Regions from separate parts of the Streptomyces misionensis genome, predicted to be linked through region 1. Evidence: riboswitches for the same ligand, from Rfam matches in the RefSeq annotation. Region 1 holds a riboswitch; each other region holds the start of a gene.

Region 1 (4,354 bases):
ATCATCCGCACCATGGGCACCGGCCTGACCGACCTGGAGCCCCGTCAGGGCTTCGCCGCCCAGACCAGCGCCGCGACGGCCATCCTGGCCTCCTCCCACCTCGGCTTCTCCCTCTCCACCACCCACGTCGTCTCCGGCGCCGTGATGGGCGCGGGCCTGGGCCGCAAGGGCGGCGTGGTCCGCTGGTCCACCGCCACCCGCATGGCCGTCGCCTGGGTGCTCACCCTGCCGGCCGCCGCCCTGGTCGGCGCGGGCGCCGAGGCCGTCACCGAGCTGGGCGACTGGGGCACCGCCGTGGTCGCCGTCTTCCTGGTCGCCGCGAGCGCCTGGATCTACAAGCTGTCCCGCCGCGAGGTCATCGACCACACCAACGTGGTCGCCGACCCGCCCGCGGAGCCCTCCGGCGTGGTCACCACCGCCATCGCCGCGGTGACCCCGCCCCCGGCGGGCACCGTCGCCGACGGCCTGACCGCCACCATCCCGGCCCCGGCCGCCGAACCGGCGGCCACCGCCCCGGCCGTCCCGCCGGCCGCCACCGTCTGATCCCCGCGCCCCCGTTCACCAAGGAAGCATCCCCATGAAGATCGACTGGGCGGCCATCGGCTCCGTCTTCGGCGTCAGCCTCGTGTTCACGGTGGGCCTGGTGGCCCTGTTCACCCTCGGGGTCAACGGCCTGGCCAAGCGCGAGAAGGCCGCCGCCCAGGGCGAGTCCGCGGCGCTCGCCGTCACCGGCGCCTACGTCTGCTTCGCGGCGTGCGCGGCCGCGGTGGCGTACGGCATCGTCCTGATCGTCTCCAAGTCCTGACCGCACGGCCCCACTCGACGGCACACCCGAAGGCTCCCGCGCGCCCCTCGCGCGCCGGGGCCTTCGGCGTGCCCGTACCGTGGCGTGATGTGGGCATCCGCACACTCCCGCAGGTCAACGGCAAGTTGACGGCCGTTCCGGGCACGTGGTGGACTGCCCAGGCCATGTAGGGCGGCAGAAGAGGAAGCCGGTGCGAATCCGGCGCGGTCCCGCCACTGTCACCGGGGTGAACACCCCGGGAGCCAGGAACTCTCGCCGCCCGTTTTCTTCGTACCAGGGCGCGGACACCCTGAGTGAGGACCTGTATCGCCATGCTCGGCAGCCGAAGGACCAGTACCAGGACCACTGTCGCGGTGCCCACGGCCGGCTGAGCCGATGGGTGCCGATCGCAGGTATGCGTACGGCGCCGCCGCCGGGCTTCTCGGCGACCTGCTCCTCGGTGATCCCCGCCGCGGGCATCCGGTCGCCGCGTTCGGGCGTGCGGCCGCCGCGGTGGAGGGCGCGTTGTGGCACGACCACCGCGGCTGGGGCGCTCTGCACACCACCGTGTGCGCCGGTGGCGCCGTCGCGCTCGGAGCGCTGGCCGCACGCGTCGTACGCCCCTCCCCCGCCGCCTCCGTCGCGCTGACCGCCGCGGCCGCCTGGTCCGTGGTCGGCGGCACCTCGCTCGCCCGGGAGGCCCGGACCATCGGCCGCGCCCTGGCCGCCGGGGACGTCGAGGCGGCCCGCGCCCGGCTGCCCCATCTGTGCGGCCGGGACCCGCAGGCGCTGGACGCCGACGGCATCGCGCGGGCCGTGGTCGAGTCGGTCGCCGAGAACACCTCCGACGCGGTCGTGGGCGCCCTGGTGTGGGGCGCGGTCGCCGGGGTGCCGGGGCTGCTCGGCTTCCGCGCGGTCAACACCCTGGACGCGATGGTGGGTCACAAGTCCCCGCGCCACCGCCGCTTCGGCTGGGCCGCAGCCCGCCTGGACGACGTGGCCGGCTGGCCGGGGGCCCGGCTGACCGCCGTGCTCGCCGCCGCGGCCGGAGGCGACCCGCGCGGCGCCGTACGCGCCTGGCGCGCGGACGCCCGCCGGCACCCGAGCCCGAACGCCGGTCCCGTGGAGGCCTCCTTCGCGGGCGCCCTCGGCGTCCGGCTGGGCGGCACCCTCTCCTACGGCGGCCGCGTGGAACACCGCCCCGTCCTCAACGGCGCCGCCGGACGGCCCGTCCGGGCCGACGACATCGACCGGGCGGTACGGCTCTCCCGCCGCGTCGGTCTGCTCGCGCTCGGCACCACGGTCGCCGCGCGCCTCCTGGTCACCGGAGTCAAGGGTCTGAAGGGACACGGGAAATGAGCGGTGGTCTGCTCGTCGCCGGCACCACGTCGGACGCCGGCAAGAGCGTCGTGACGGCCGGGATCTGCCGCTGGCTGGCACGCCAGGGCGTGAAGGTCGCGCCGTTCAAGGCGCAGAACATGTCCCTGAACTCCTTCGTCACCCGCGAGGGCGCCGAGATCGGCCGGGCCCAGGCCATGCAGGCCCAGGCGTGCCGGATCGAACCGACCGCGCTGATGAACCCCGTGCTGCTCAAGCCGGGCGGCGAGCAGAGCAGCCAGGTGGTGCTGCTGGGCAGGCCGGTGGGCGAGATGAGCGCGCGCGGCTACCACGGCGGGCGGCAGCGGCGGCTGCTGGGCACGGTGCTGGACTGCCTGGCCGAGCTGCGGCGCACGTACGACGCGGTGATCTGCGAGGGGGCGGGCAGCCCGGCCGAGATCAATCTGCGGCGCACCGACATCGTCAACATGGGGATCGCGCGCGGTGCCCGGCTGCCCGTGCTGGTCGTCGGCGACATCGACCGCGGGGGCGTCTTCGCCTCCTTCTTCGGCACCCTCGCCCTGCTCGCGCCCGAGGACCAGGAGCTGGTCGCCGGGTTCCTGGTGAACAAGTTCCGGGGCGACGTCTCGCTGCTGGAGCCCGGGCTGGACATGCTGCGGGACCTCACCGGGCGGCGGACGTACGGCGTGCTGCCGTTCCGGCACGGACTGGGGATCGACGAGGAGGACGGACTGCGGGTGTCCCTCCGGGGCGCCGTGCGGGAGTCGGCCGTCGCTCCCCCCGTCGGCGAGGACGTGCTGCGCGTCGCCGTGTGCGCGATCCCGCTGATGTCCAACTTCACCGACGTGGACGCGCTGGCCGCCGAACCGGGCGTCGTGGTGCGGTTCGTGGACCGGCCGGAGGAACTGGCCGACGCGGACCTCGTGATCGTGCCCGGCACCCGGGGCACGGTCCGGGCGCTGGAGTGGCTGCGCGCCCGGGGGCTCGCGGACGCCCTGGTCCGGCGGGCCGCGTCGCAGCGGCCCGTGCTCGGCATCTGCGGCGGCTTCCAGATCCTCGGCGAGCACATCGAGGACGAGGTCGAGTCGCGCGCCGGCGCGGTTGCCGGGCTCGGCCTGCTGCCCGTACGAGTGCGCTTCGCCCGGGAGAAGACCCTCGCCCGGCCCGCCGGCCGGGCCCTCGGCGAGCCGGTGGAGGGGTACGAGATCCACCACGGGGTGGCGTCCGTCGAGGGCGGCGAACCCTTCCTGGACGGCTGCCGGTCGGGCCAGACCTGGGGCACCCACTGGCACGGCTCGCTGGAGTCGGACCGCTTCCGCCGGGCCTTCCTGCGCGAGGTGGCCGCCGCCGCGGGGCGCCGCTTCGTCCCGGCGCCGGACACCTCCTTCGCCGCGCTGCGCGAGGAGCAGCTGGACCGGCTCGGCGATCTGATCGAACAGCACGCGGACACGGACGCGCTGTGGCGGCTCATCGAGTCCGGCGCGCCGCAAGGACTGCCCTTCATTCCACCGGGAGCGCCCGCATGAGCACAGTGTTGTTGTTGTCGACCGCCGACACGGATCTGCTGGCGGCCCGGGCCTCCGGCGCGGACTACCGCATCGGCAACCCCACCCGGGTCGACGTCGCCGGGGAACTGCCGCGGCTGCTGGACGGCGCCGACCTCGCCGTCGTACGGCTCCTCGGCGGCAAGCGCGCCTGGGAGGAGGGGCTGGCCGCGCTGAAGGCGTCCGGTGTCCCGGCGGTGCTGCTGGGCGGCGAGGCGGTCCCGGACGCGGAGCTGATGGCCGAGTCCACGGTGCCCGCGGGCGTGGTCGCGGAGGCGCTGCGCTACCTGGTCGAGGGCGGCCCCGCGAACCTGCGGGAGCTGGCCCGCTTCCTGTCCGACACCGTGCTGCTGACCGGCGAGGGCTTCGAGGAGCCGCACCGGATGCCGGAGTACGGCGTCCACGGCGCCCACGAGATCCGCGCGGACCGCCCGACCGTGGGCGTGCTCTTCTACCGGGCCCACGAACTCAGCGGCAACACGGCCTTCGTGGACACCCTGTGCGCGGCCGTCGAGGCGCGGGGTGCCAACGCCCTCCCGGTGTACTGCGGTTCGCTGCGCGGCGCGGACCCCGGGCTGTACGAGCTGCTGGGGCGGGCCGACGCGCTGGTGGCCACCGTGCTGGCGGCCGGCGGCACGCACGCCTCCGGGGCGTCGGCCGGCGGGGACGAGGAGTCCTGGGACATCGG
Region 2 (4,354 bases), 5.8 Mb from region 1:
ACTGGACGTCCGTCAAGAACAACGGCGCCGCCTTCGCCTACGTCAAGGCCACCGAAGGCACCGATTACACGGACCCGTCCTTCTCCCAGCAGTACAACGGCGCGTACAACGCCGGACTGATCCGCGGCGCCTACCACTTCGCGCTCCCCGGCAACTCGACCGGTACCGTCCAGGCCGACTGGTTCGTCGCCCACGGCGGCGGCTGGACCGCCGACGGCAGGACGCTGCCGCCCGCCCTGGACATCGAGTACAACCCCTACGGGGCCACCTGCTACGGGCTGAGCCAGAGCGCGATGGTCTCCTGGATCCGGGACTTCAGCAACGAAGTGCGGGCCAAGGTCGGGCGCTACCCGGCGATCTACACCACCACCGACTGGTGGACCACCTGCACCGGCAACAACAGCAGCTTCGCAAGCACCAACCCGCTGTGGATAGCCCGCTACTCCAGCAGCCCCGGCATGCTGCCCGCCGGCTGGTCCACCCAGACGATCTGGCAGTACGCCGACTCGGGCACCTTCCCCGGCGACCAGGACACCTTCAACGGCACGCTCACGGACCTCCAGGCCTTCGCCAAGGGAAGCGGCTACACGCCGCCGCCCACCGCGAGTTGGCCCACCGTGCAGCAAGGGGCAACCGGCGAGCGGGTCAAGACCGTCCAGTACCTGCTCGACGCCCACGGTTCCGCGCTGACGGTGGACGGTTCGTTCGGGCCGGCCACCGACTCGGCGGTGCGCTCGTTCCAGTCCGCGCACGGCCTCGGCGCCGACGGCGTTGTCGGCCCCGCCACCTGGCAGGCCCTCGTCCTCACCGTGCAGCAGGGATCGTCGGGACCCGCGGTCCAGGCGGTGCAGAGCCAGCTCGACGCCCGCGGTTCCGCGCTGACGGTGGACGGTTCGTTCGGGCCCGCGACCGACTCGGCGGTGCGCTCGTTCCAGTCCGCGCACGGCCTCACCGTGGACGGCATCGTCGGTTCGAACACCTGGCAGAGCCTCGTTTCCTGAGCATCGGCACGCCATCACAGATGAGGGGACTTCCATGACACCCGTACGACGCTCCGCCGACGGCATCGACCGCCGCGCCCTGCTCCGGGGCGCGGCAGGGCTGACGGCCACGCTCGGCCTGGCGGCAACCATCGGCCTCCAGGCAGCGGGCCAGGCCTCGGCCTACGGCTGGTCCCGCACCCTCCAGCAGGGCGCCTCCGGCTCCGACGTGGTCGAACTCCAGATCCGCGTCGGCGGGTGGGCCGCCTCCGGCGCCCAGCAGACCTATGTCGCCTGGGACGGCGCCTTCGGCCCGGCCACGACCGCTGCCGTCCAACGCTTCCAGTCCGCCTACGGGTTGAGCGCGGACGGCGTCGTCGGGCCGCAGACGCAGAGCGTGCTCAACAGCCTCGAGGCCGGCGACGGATCCACCGCCCACTTCGACTGGAGCGAGTTCTCCTCGCAGGACGGCTCCGGTTTCAGCGGTGGAAAGGTCGACGCCGCGACGGTCAAGGAGAACCTGCGCCGCCTGATGTACAAGCTGGAGGCCGTGCGCAAGAAGGCCGGAAACAGCCCGATCACGGTCAACTCCGGCTTCCGCAGCATCGCGCACAACGCCGCGGTGGGCGGCGCGTCCAACAGCATGCACGTCTACGGCGTCGCCGCGGACATCGTCGTCTCCGGCTACAGCACCCTGCAGACCTACCGGATCGCCGAGACGTGCGGCTTCTCCGGCCTCGAGGCGTACACGCACTCGTGGCAGCACGTCGACAGCCGTGTCCAGTACCCCTCGTACGGCTCCGGCTCGTGGTGGTGGGAGAGCGGCGTGGCCTGATCCGCCCGCTCCGGTGCACCGGGCCCGTCCGCGTCGTCGTCGGCGCGGACGGGCCCGCCGTCGATCCGGCCCGCGAGGTGGCTGAGCGGGGCGGCCGGCCGACCGCCCTCACCCGGGCCGCAGGGCCTCGGTTCTCGGGCGCGCCGGGTCAACCCGCGTCTGCGGTACGGGCGTTCCAGCGCTCCTCGACCTTGGCCACGCGCCAGTAACCGATGGCCAGGGCCCAGACGACCACGAAGAGGCCGACGATGACGTAGCCGACGTGGTCGAGGTCCAGGCCCGCGATCCAGCCGGACACGCCGTCGCTCAGGCCGAGCTTGTCGTGCAGGACGCCGACCAGTTCGATGGTGCCGACGAAGAAGGCGACGGCGATGGACAGCCCGGTGATGGTGAGGTTGTAGAACACCTTGCGGACGGGGTTGGAGAAGGCCCACTGGTAGGCGAAGTTCATGAAGGTGCCGTCGAGGGTGTCGAAGAGGCTCATGCCGGCGGCGAAGAGGAGGGGCAGGCAGAGTATCGCGTACCAGGGGAGGCCGGCGGCGGCGCCGTTGCCGGCGAGGGCGAGGAGCAGGACCTCGGTGGTGGTGTCGAAGCCGATGCCGAACAGGAAGCCGAGGGGGAACATCTGGCCGGGGCGGCGGATGGACTTCGTGAGCCGTCCCAGGATGCGGTTCATGAAGCCGCGTGAGTCGAGGTGCGCCTCCAACTCGGCCTCGTCGTAACGTCCGGCCCGCATGGCCTTGAAGACACGGGCGATGCCGACCAAGGCGACGAGGTTGAGCGCGGCGATGAGGTACAGGAAGCCGCCGGAGACCGTGGTGCCGACGGTGCCGAGCACCTGGTGGGTGCGCGAGCCGTCGTTCATCAGGGTGCCGGCGAGCTGTGCGCCTCCGGCGACCAGCGCGGCCATGGCGATCACCACGCTGGAGTGGCCGAGCGCGAACCAGAAGCCGACCGAGACCGGCCGCTGCCCGTCGGCCATCAGCTTGCGGGTGGTGTTGTCGATCGCGGCGATGTGGTCGGCGTCGAACGCGTGCCGCATCCCGAGGGTGTACGCCGTGATGCCCAGGCCGACCCCGAACGCCTTGGTGCCTACCTCGTAGTGATGTGGGGTGACGAGCAGGAAGAGGATCCCGAAGGCGATCACGTGCAGGACGACGATCACGGTCAAGAGGCCGGCGGTTCGGACGGTGTCCGCGCGCCGCCAGCGGAAGGAAGGGGAGGCGGCGGTTTCGGGCACGCCTTCGGGCATGGTCATACGGTCACGCTCCAGCACCTCGTGGATCAGATTCGTGGTGCCGTGGCCGGTCTCCTGGCTGACGGGTCATCGCGCCCGCCCCTGCCTTCCCGGCCGCGAGACCAGTGGCAATGCGTGGGGCGGGAACTTCCCGATCACAGTGGCGAGGGCCGCTCCGGACTGAGCCCCTGAGGGCTGTCACCGGTCTTCCCGAACACCACGGCCCGCTCACCCTAGAAGGCCGGACGTCGAGGTTGCAAGGCAGCGTGGACGCGCAGGCGATGAGGCGGGATGTCGCTCATCGCGATGGCAGGGCCATGCGTCCCGCCCCGCGGAACGCGCCGGGCGGCGCACCATCGGTGGCCGGGGAGCAGGGAGGAGCGGCCGGCCCAGGCGACCGGTACACGGCCGTGGCGAGGGCGGAGCAGGCCGCGGAGAGGAAGCGCAGGGTGGCCGGGGTGCGACTCGATTGACCTCGCGGTCGGGCCCGGGGACGAGTGAGGGGCGGCCGGGGGGTGCGGCCGCCCCTCCTCACCGTGTGAACGAGGTCACGGCTTGGGCGTGGCGTGCGGGGCGCAGGTCACGTCGGAACCGTCCAGTTCGCCGTCGATCAGATAGGCGTCGACGCGCTGGTTGATGCAGGGGTTCTCCAGGCTGGTCACCCCGTGGGAACCCGCGTCCCTCTCGGTGATCAGACGGGAGCCGGCGAAGCGCTTGTGCAGCTCGACCGCCCCCTCGTAGGGGGTCGCGGCGTCGCGGGTCGACTGCACGATCAGCACCCGCGGCAGACCCTTGTGGGTCGTGACGTCGACCGGGTTCTGCTGCTTGACGGGCCAGGTGGCGCAGGGCAGGTTCATCCAGGCGTTGGCCCAGGTCATGAACGGGTAGTCCTGGTTGAGCCGGGTGTTGTCCCGGTCCCAAGTGCGCCAGTTGGTGGGCCACTTGGCGTCGGTGCACTCGACGGCCGTGTAGACCGCGTTGGAGTTCTCCGACGCGGTGTTGCCCGCGGTGTCCGACATGTCGGGGGCGGCCGCGTCGACCAGGGCCTGGGTGTCACCGGCGACGTACTTGCCGAAGACGGTGGCGACCGGCACCCATGAGGAGTCGTAGTAAGGGGCGCTCTGGAAGAAGGAGATCAGCTCGGCGGGACCGACGACCCCGCCGATGGGGCTCTTCTTGGCGGTGGCGCGCAGCTGGAGCCACTTGTCCTGGACGGCGGCGCGCGTGGTGCCGAGATGGAAGGCGGCGTCGTTGGCGGCGACCCAGTCCTCCCAGTCCTTCCAGCGGCCCTCGAAGGCGACG
Region 3 (4,354 bases), 3.1 Mb from region 1:
GATCGCCTTCGTCAAGGACGCGCTGATCTACATCGTGATCCTGGTGGCGATCATCTACATCCCGATCAAGCTGGGCGGGTTCGACGACATCTTCGCCAAGGCCGGCCACGCCTTCAGCCAGCTCAGCCCGGCCACCGGCAAGCCGCGCGGGGCGCTCGCCCCACCGCCGGCGGGCCAGTGGTCGTACGCCACCCTGGCGCTGGGCTCGGCGCTCGCGCTGTTCATGTACCCGCACTCGATCACCGCGACGCTCTCCTCCCGCAGCCGTGAGGTGATCCGGCGCAACACCACCATCCTGCCGCTGTACTCGCTGATGCTCGGCCTGCTGGCGCTGCTGGGCTTCATGGCGATCGCGGCCGGGGTCAAGGTGGACAACGGGCAGCTGGCGATCCCGCAGCTGTTCGAGGACATGTTCCCGGACTGGTTCACGGGCGTGGCCTTCGCGGCCATCGGCATCGGCGCGCTGGTCCCGGCGGCGATCATGTCCATCGCGGCGGCGAACCTCTTCACCCGCAACATCTACAAGGACTTCATCAAGCCGGACGCCACGCCGAAGCAGGAGGCCCAGGTCTCCAAGTTCGTGTCGCTGCTGGTGAAGGTGGGCGCGCTGGTCTTCGTGCTCGGCATGGACAAGACGGTCGCGATCAACTTCCAGCTGCTCGGCGGCATCTGGATCCTGCAGACCTTCCCGGCGCTGGTCGGCGGTCTGTTCACCCGCTGGTTCCACCGCTGGGCGCTGCTCGCCGGCTGGGCGGTCGGCATGGTCTACGGCACCCTCGCCGCGTACGGTGTCGCCTCGCCGACCCAGAAGCACTTCGGCGGCTCGGCCGACGAGATCCCGGGCATCGGCCAGATCGGCTACATCGGCATGACGGCGTTCGTGCTGAACGTCGTGGTCACCGTCGTCCTCACCGTCGTCCTCAAGGCCGTGAAGGCCCCCGAGGGCGTGGACGAGACGAGCCCCTCGGACTACACGGCCGACGCGGGCGACGCGGGGGTCGAGGTGGAACTGCCGCCGGCCACGGCGGGCACCACCCACTGACCGGATCCGGAGACGAGGAACCGCGCACGGGCCGCCGGAAAGCACATGCTCCGGCGGCCCGTTGTCGTGCACACTCGCCGGCATGGACATCCGAATCCGACCCGCCGACCCGGCCGAGTACGACGAACTCGGCGAACTCACGGCCGAGGCGTACCTCCTCGACGACCTCCTCGACTTCGGCGCGAGCGACCCGTACCTCACCGTGCTCAAGGACGTGGCCGCGCGAGCCGCCTCGGCCGAGGTGCTCGCCGCCGTGTTGGGGGACCGCGTCGTCGGCGGCGTGACCTTCGTCCCCTCGGGCGGCCCCGTCGCCGACATCGCGCGCCCCGGCGAGGCCGAGATCCGGGCGCTGGCGGTGCGGCGCGAGGCGCGCGGCAGGGGTGCCGGCGAAGCCCTCGTGCGCGCCTGTGTCGAGCGCGCGCGGGCCACCGCGGGGTGCTCGTCCGTCGTCCTCTCCAGCCAGCGCGCCATGCACAGCGCCCACCGGCTCTACGAACGCCTCGGGTTCGTGCGCACGCCCGAGCGGGACTGGAACCCCCTCCCGGAGCTGGACGACGTCACTCTCATCACCTACAAGTTGACGCTCTGATACCAGGGCGACACAACATCTGGGGGTGACACGGCAGCCCGGCACTAGATGTATGCTCATGCTCGCTGTCGCCGCAGGGGAATCCGGTGCGAATCCGGAACTGTCCCGCAACGGTGTACTTGTGCGTATCCGCGCACAGGAGTCAGTCCGAGGACCTGCCGACAGCGCACCCGGCCGTCCGGTCCGGGTGCCCTGAGACGTCCGGGCCTCGTGGAGTGGGCCGGTGGACGCGACGCCGTGTGCGCTCGTGGCTGCCCCTGCCCTCCGCCAGGCCCCCGTGCCGAGCGAGGGAGAGCCCCACGTGACCATCGCGCCAGCCGAACCGGCATCAGCCCCGGATCTGGAGAACGACGGTCCCGGTGCCGCGCTGCTGCGGACCCTGACCGAGCTGACCGGAGACCTCCCCGACGCCGACCCCGGCCGGGTCGCCGCCGCCGCGCTGCGCGGCCGGTCGGCCCACGCCGACGAGGCGGAGCTGCGCGAACTGGCGACCGAGGCCGCGGCCGGCCTGATCTCCGAGGACCCCGCGTACTCGCGGCTCGCCGCCCGGCTGCTGACCGTCTCCATCCGGGCCGAGGCCGCCTCGCAGGGCGTGACCTCGTTCACCGAGTCGGTCGCCGTCGGACACCGCGAAGGCCTCATCGCCGACCGGACCGCCGAGTTCGCGCGGGTCCACGCCGCTCGCCTGGACGCGCTGGTGGACACCGGCGCCGACGACCGCTTCGGCTACTTCGGCCTGCGCACCCTGCACAGCCGCTACCTGCTGCGCCACCCGATCACCCGCAAGGTCATCGAGACGCCCCAGCACTTCATGCTGCGGGTCGCCGCGGGGCTGGCCGAGGACGACTCCGTCCGCGCTCTGGACGAGGTCGCCGCGCTCTACGGGCTCATGAGCCGGCTCGACTACCTGCCCTCCTCCCCCACGCTGTTCAACTCCGGCACCCGGCACCCCCAGATGTCGTCCTGCTACCTCCTCGACTCCCCGCTGGACGAGCTGGACTCCATCTACGACCGCTACCACCAGGTCGCCCGGCTCTCCAAGCACGCCGGCGGCATCGGGCTGTCGTACTCCCGCATCCGGGCCCGCGGTTCGCTGATCCGGGGCACCAACGGGCACTCCAACGGCATCGTGCCGTTCCTGAAGACCCTGGACGCCTCGGTGGCCGCGGTGAACCAGGGAGGCCGGCGCAAGGGCGCGGCCGCGGTGTACCTGGAGACCTGGCACTCCGACATCGAGGAGTTCCTGGAGCTGCGGGACAACACCGGTGAGGACGCCCGCCGCACGCACAACCTGAACCTCGCGCACTGGGTGCCGGACGAGTTCATGCGCCGGGTCGACGCCGACGAGCAGTGGTCGCTGTTCTCCCCGGCGGACGTGCCTCAGCTGGTGGACCTGTGGGGCGCCGAGTTCGACGCCGCCTACCGCGAGGCGGAGCGCAAGGGGCTCGCGCGCAAGACCATGCCCGCCCGGGAGCTGTACGGCCGGATGATGCGCACCCTCGCGCAGACCGGCCAGGGCTGGATGACCTTCAAGGACGCCGCCAACCGCACCGCCAACCAGACCGCGGAGCCGGGCCAGGTCATCCACTCCTCCAACCTCTGCACGGAGATCCTGGAGGTCACCGACGACGGCGAGACGGCGGTCTGCAACCTGGGCTCCGTCAACCTGGGCGCGTTCGTCGACACGGCGACGGGGGACATCGACTGGGAGCGGCTCGACGAGACCGTCCGCACCGCCGTCACCTTCCTCGACCGCGTCGTGGACATCAACTTCTACCCGACCGAGCAGGCCGGCCGCTCCAACGCGAAGTGGCGTCCGGTGGGCCTGGGCGCGATGGGCCTCCAGGACGTCTTCTTCAAGCTGCGGCTGCCCTTCGACTCGCCGGAGGCGAAGGCGCTGTCCACCCGGATCGCCGAGCGGATCATGCTCGCCGCGTACGAGGCGTCCGCCGACCTCGCCGAGCGCAGCGGCCCGCTGCCGGCCTGGGAGCGGACCCGGACCGCGCGCGGGGTGCTGCACCCCGACCACTACGGCGTCCAGGAGACCTGGCCGGAGCGCTGGGCGGCGCTGCGCACCCGGATCGCGGCGGTCGGCCTGCGCAACTCGCTGCTGCTGGCGATCGCCCCGACGGCCACCATCGCCTCCATCGCGGGCGTGTACGAGTGCATCGAGCCGCAGGTGTCCAACCTGTTCAAGCGCGAGACGCTGTCCGGGGAGTTCCTCCAGGTCAACTCCTACCTGGTGCAGGACCTGAAGGACCTGGGCGTCTGGGACGCGCGCACCCGGGAGGCGCTGCGCGAGTCCAACGGCTCGGTGCAGGGCTTCGCGTGGATCCCCGAGGACGTGCGGACGCTGTACCGCACGGCGTGGGAGATCCCGCAGCGCGGCCTGATCGACATGGCGGCGGCGCGCACCCCGTTCCTCGACCAGGCGCAGTCCCTGAACCTGTTCATGGAGACGCCGACCATCGGCAAGCTCTCCTCGATGTACGCGTACGCCTGGAAGTCCGGGCTGAAGACGACGTACTACCTGCGTTCGCGCCCGGCGACCCGGATCGCCCGTGCCGCCCGTGCGCAGCAGACCATCCCCGTCCAGCAGGTCGCCGACCCCGAGGCCGTCGCCTGCTCCCTGGAAAACCCCGAGTCCTGCGAGGCCTGCCAGTGAAGACCGAACGCAACACCAACCTGCTCGACCCGGGCTTCGAACTGACCCTGCGTCCCAT

What was found. A riboswitch is a leader RNA that binds a small molecule or an ion and turns the genes downstream of it on or off. The one in region 1 is predicted to bind cobalamin.
Region 2: it holds a riboswitch for cobalamin, as region 1 does, so the genes downstream of both, nicT (Nickel transporter NicT) here and BLW85_RS11205 (cobalamin biosynthesis protein) in region 1, are expected to answer to the same signal.
Region 3: it holds a riboswitch for cobalamin, as region 1 does, so the genes downstream of both, BLW85_RS25630 (ribonucleoside-diphosphate reductase subunit alpha) here and BLW85_RS11205 (cobalamin biosynthesis protein) in region 1, are expected to answer to the same signal.

The regions. Positions count from the first base shown of each region.
Region 1 covers NZ_FNTD01000004.1:2,114,169-2,118,522, forward strand. The annotation lists gene BLW85_RS11195 (inorganic phosphate transporter) at 1-543, shown strand, start outside; gene BLW85_RS11200 (hypothetical protein) at 578-805, shown strand; cobalamin riboswitch at 938-1,076, shown strand; gene BLW85_RS11205 (cobalamin biosynthesis protein) at 1,181-2,143, shown strand; gene BLW85_RS11210 (cobyric acid synthase) at 2,140-3,648, shown strand; gene cobN (cobaltochelatase subunit CobN) at 3,645-4,354, shown strand, end outside.
Region 2 covers NZ_FNTD01000004.1:7,919,609-7,923,962, forward strand. The annotation lists gene BLW85_RS36760 (GH25 family lysozyme) at 1-1,001, shown strand, start outside; gene BLW85_RS36765 (D-Ala-D-Ala carboxypeptidase family metallohydrolase) at 1,036-1,815, shown strand; gene nicT (Nickel transporter NicT) at 1,964-3,073, opposite strand; cobalamin riboswitch at 3,101-3,289, opposite strand; gene BLW85_RS36775 (alpha/beta hydrolase) at 3,601-4,354, opposite strand, start outside.
Region 3 covers NZ_FNTD01000004.1:5,243,463-5,247,816, reverse strand. The annotation lists gene mctP (monocarboxylate uptake permease MctP) at 1-1,042, shown strand, start outside; gene BLW85_RS25635 (GNAT family N-acetyltransferase) at 1,125-1,631, shown strand; cobalamin riboswitch at 1,684-1,808, shown strand; gene BLW85_RS25630 (ribonucleoside-diphosphate reductase subunit alpha) at 1,933-4,296, shown strand; gene BLW85_RS25625 (ribonucleotide-diphosphate reductase subunit beta) at 4,353-4,354, shown strand, end outside.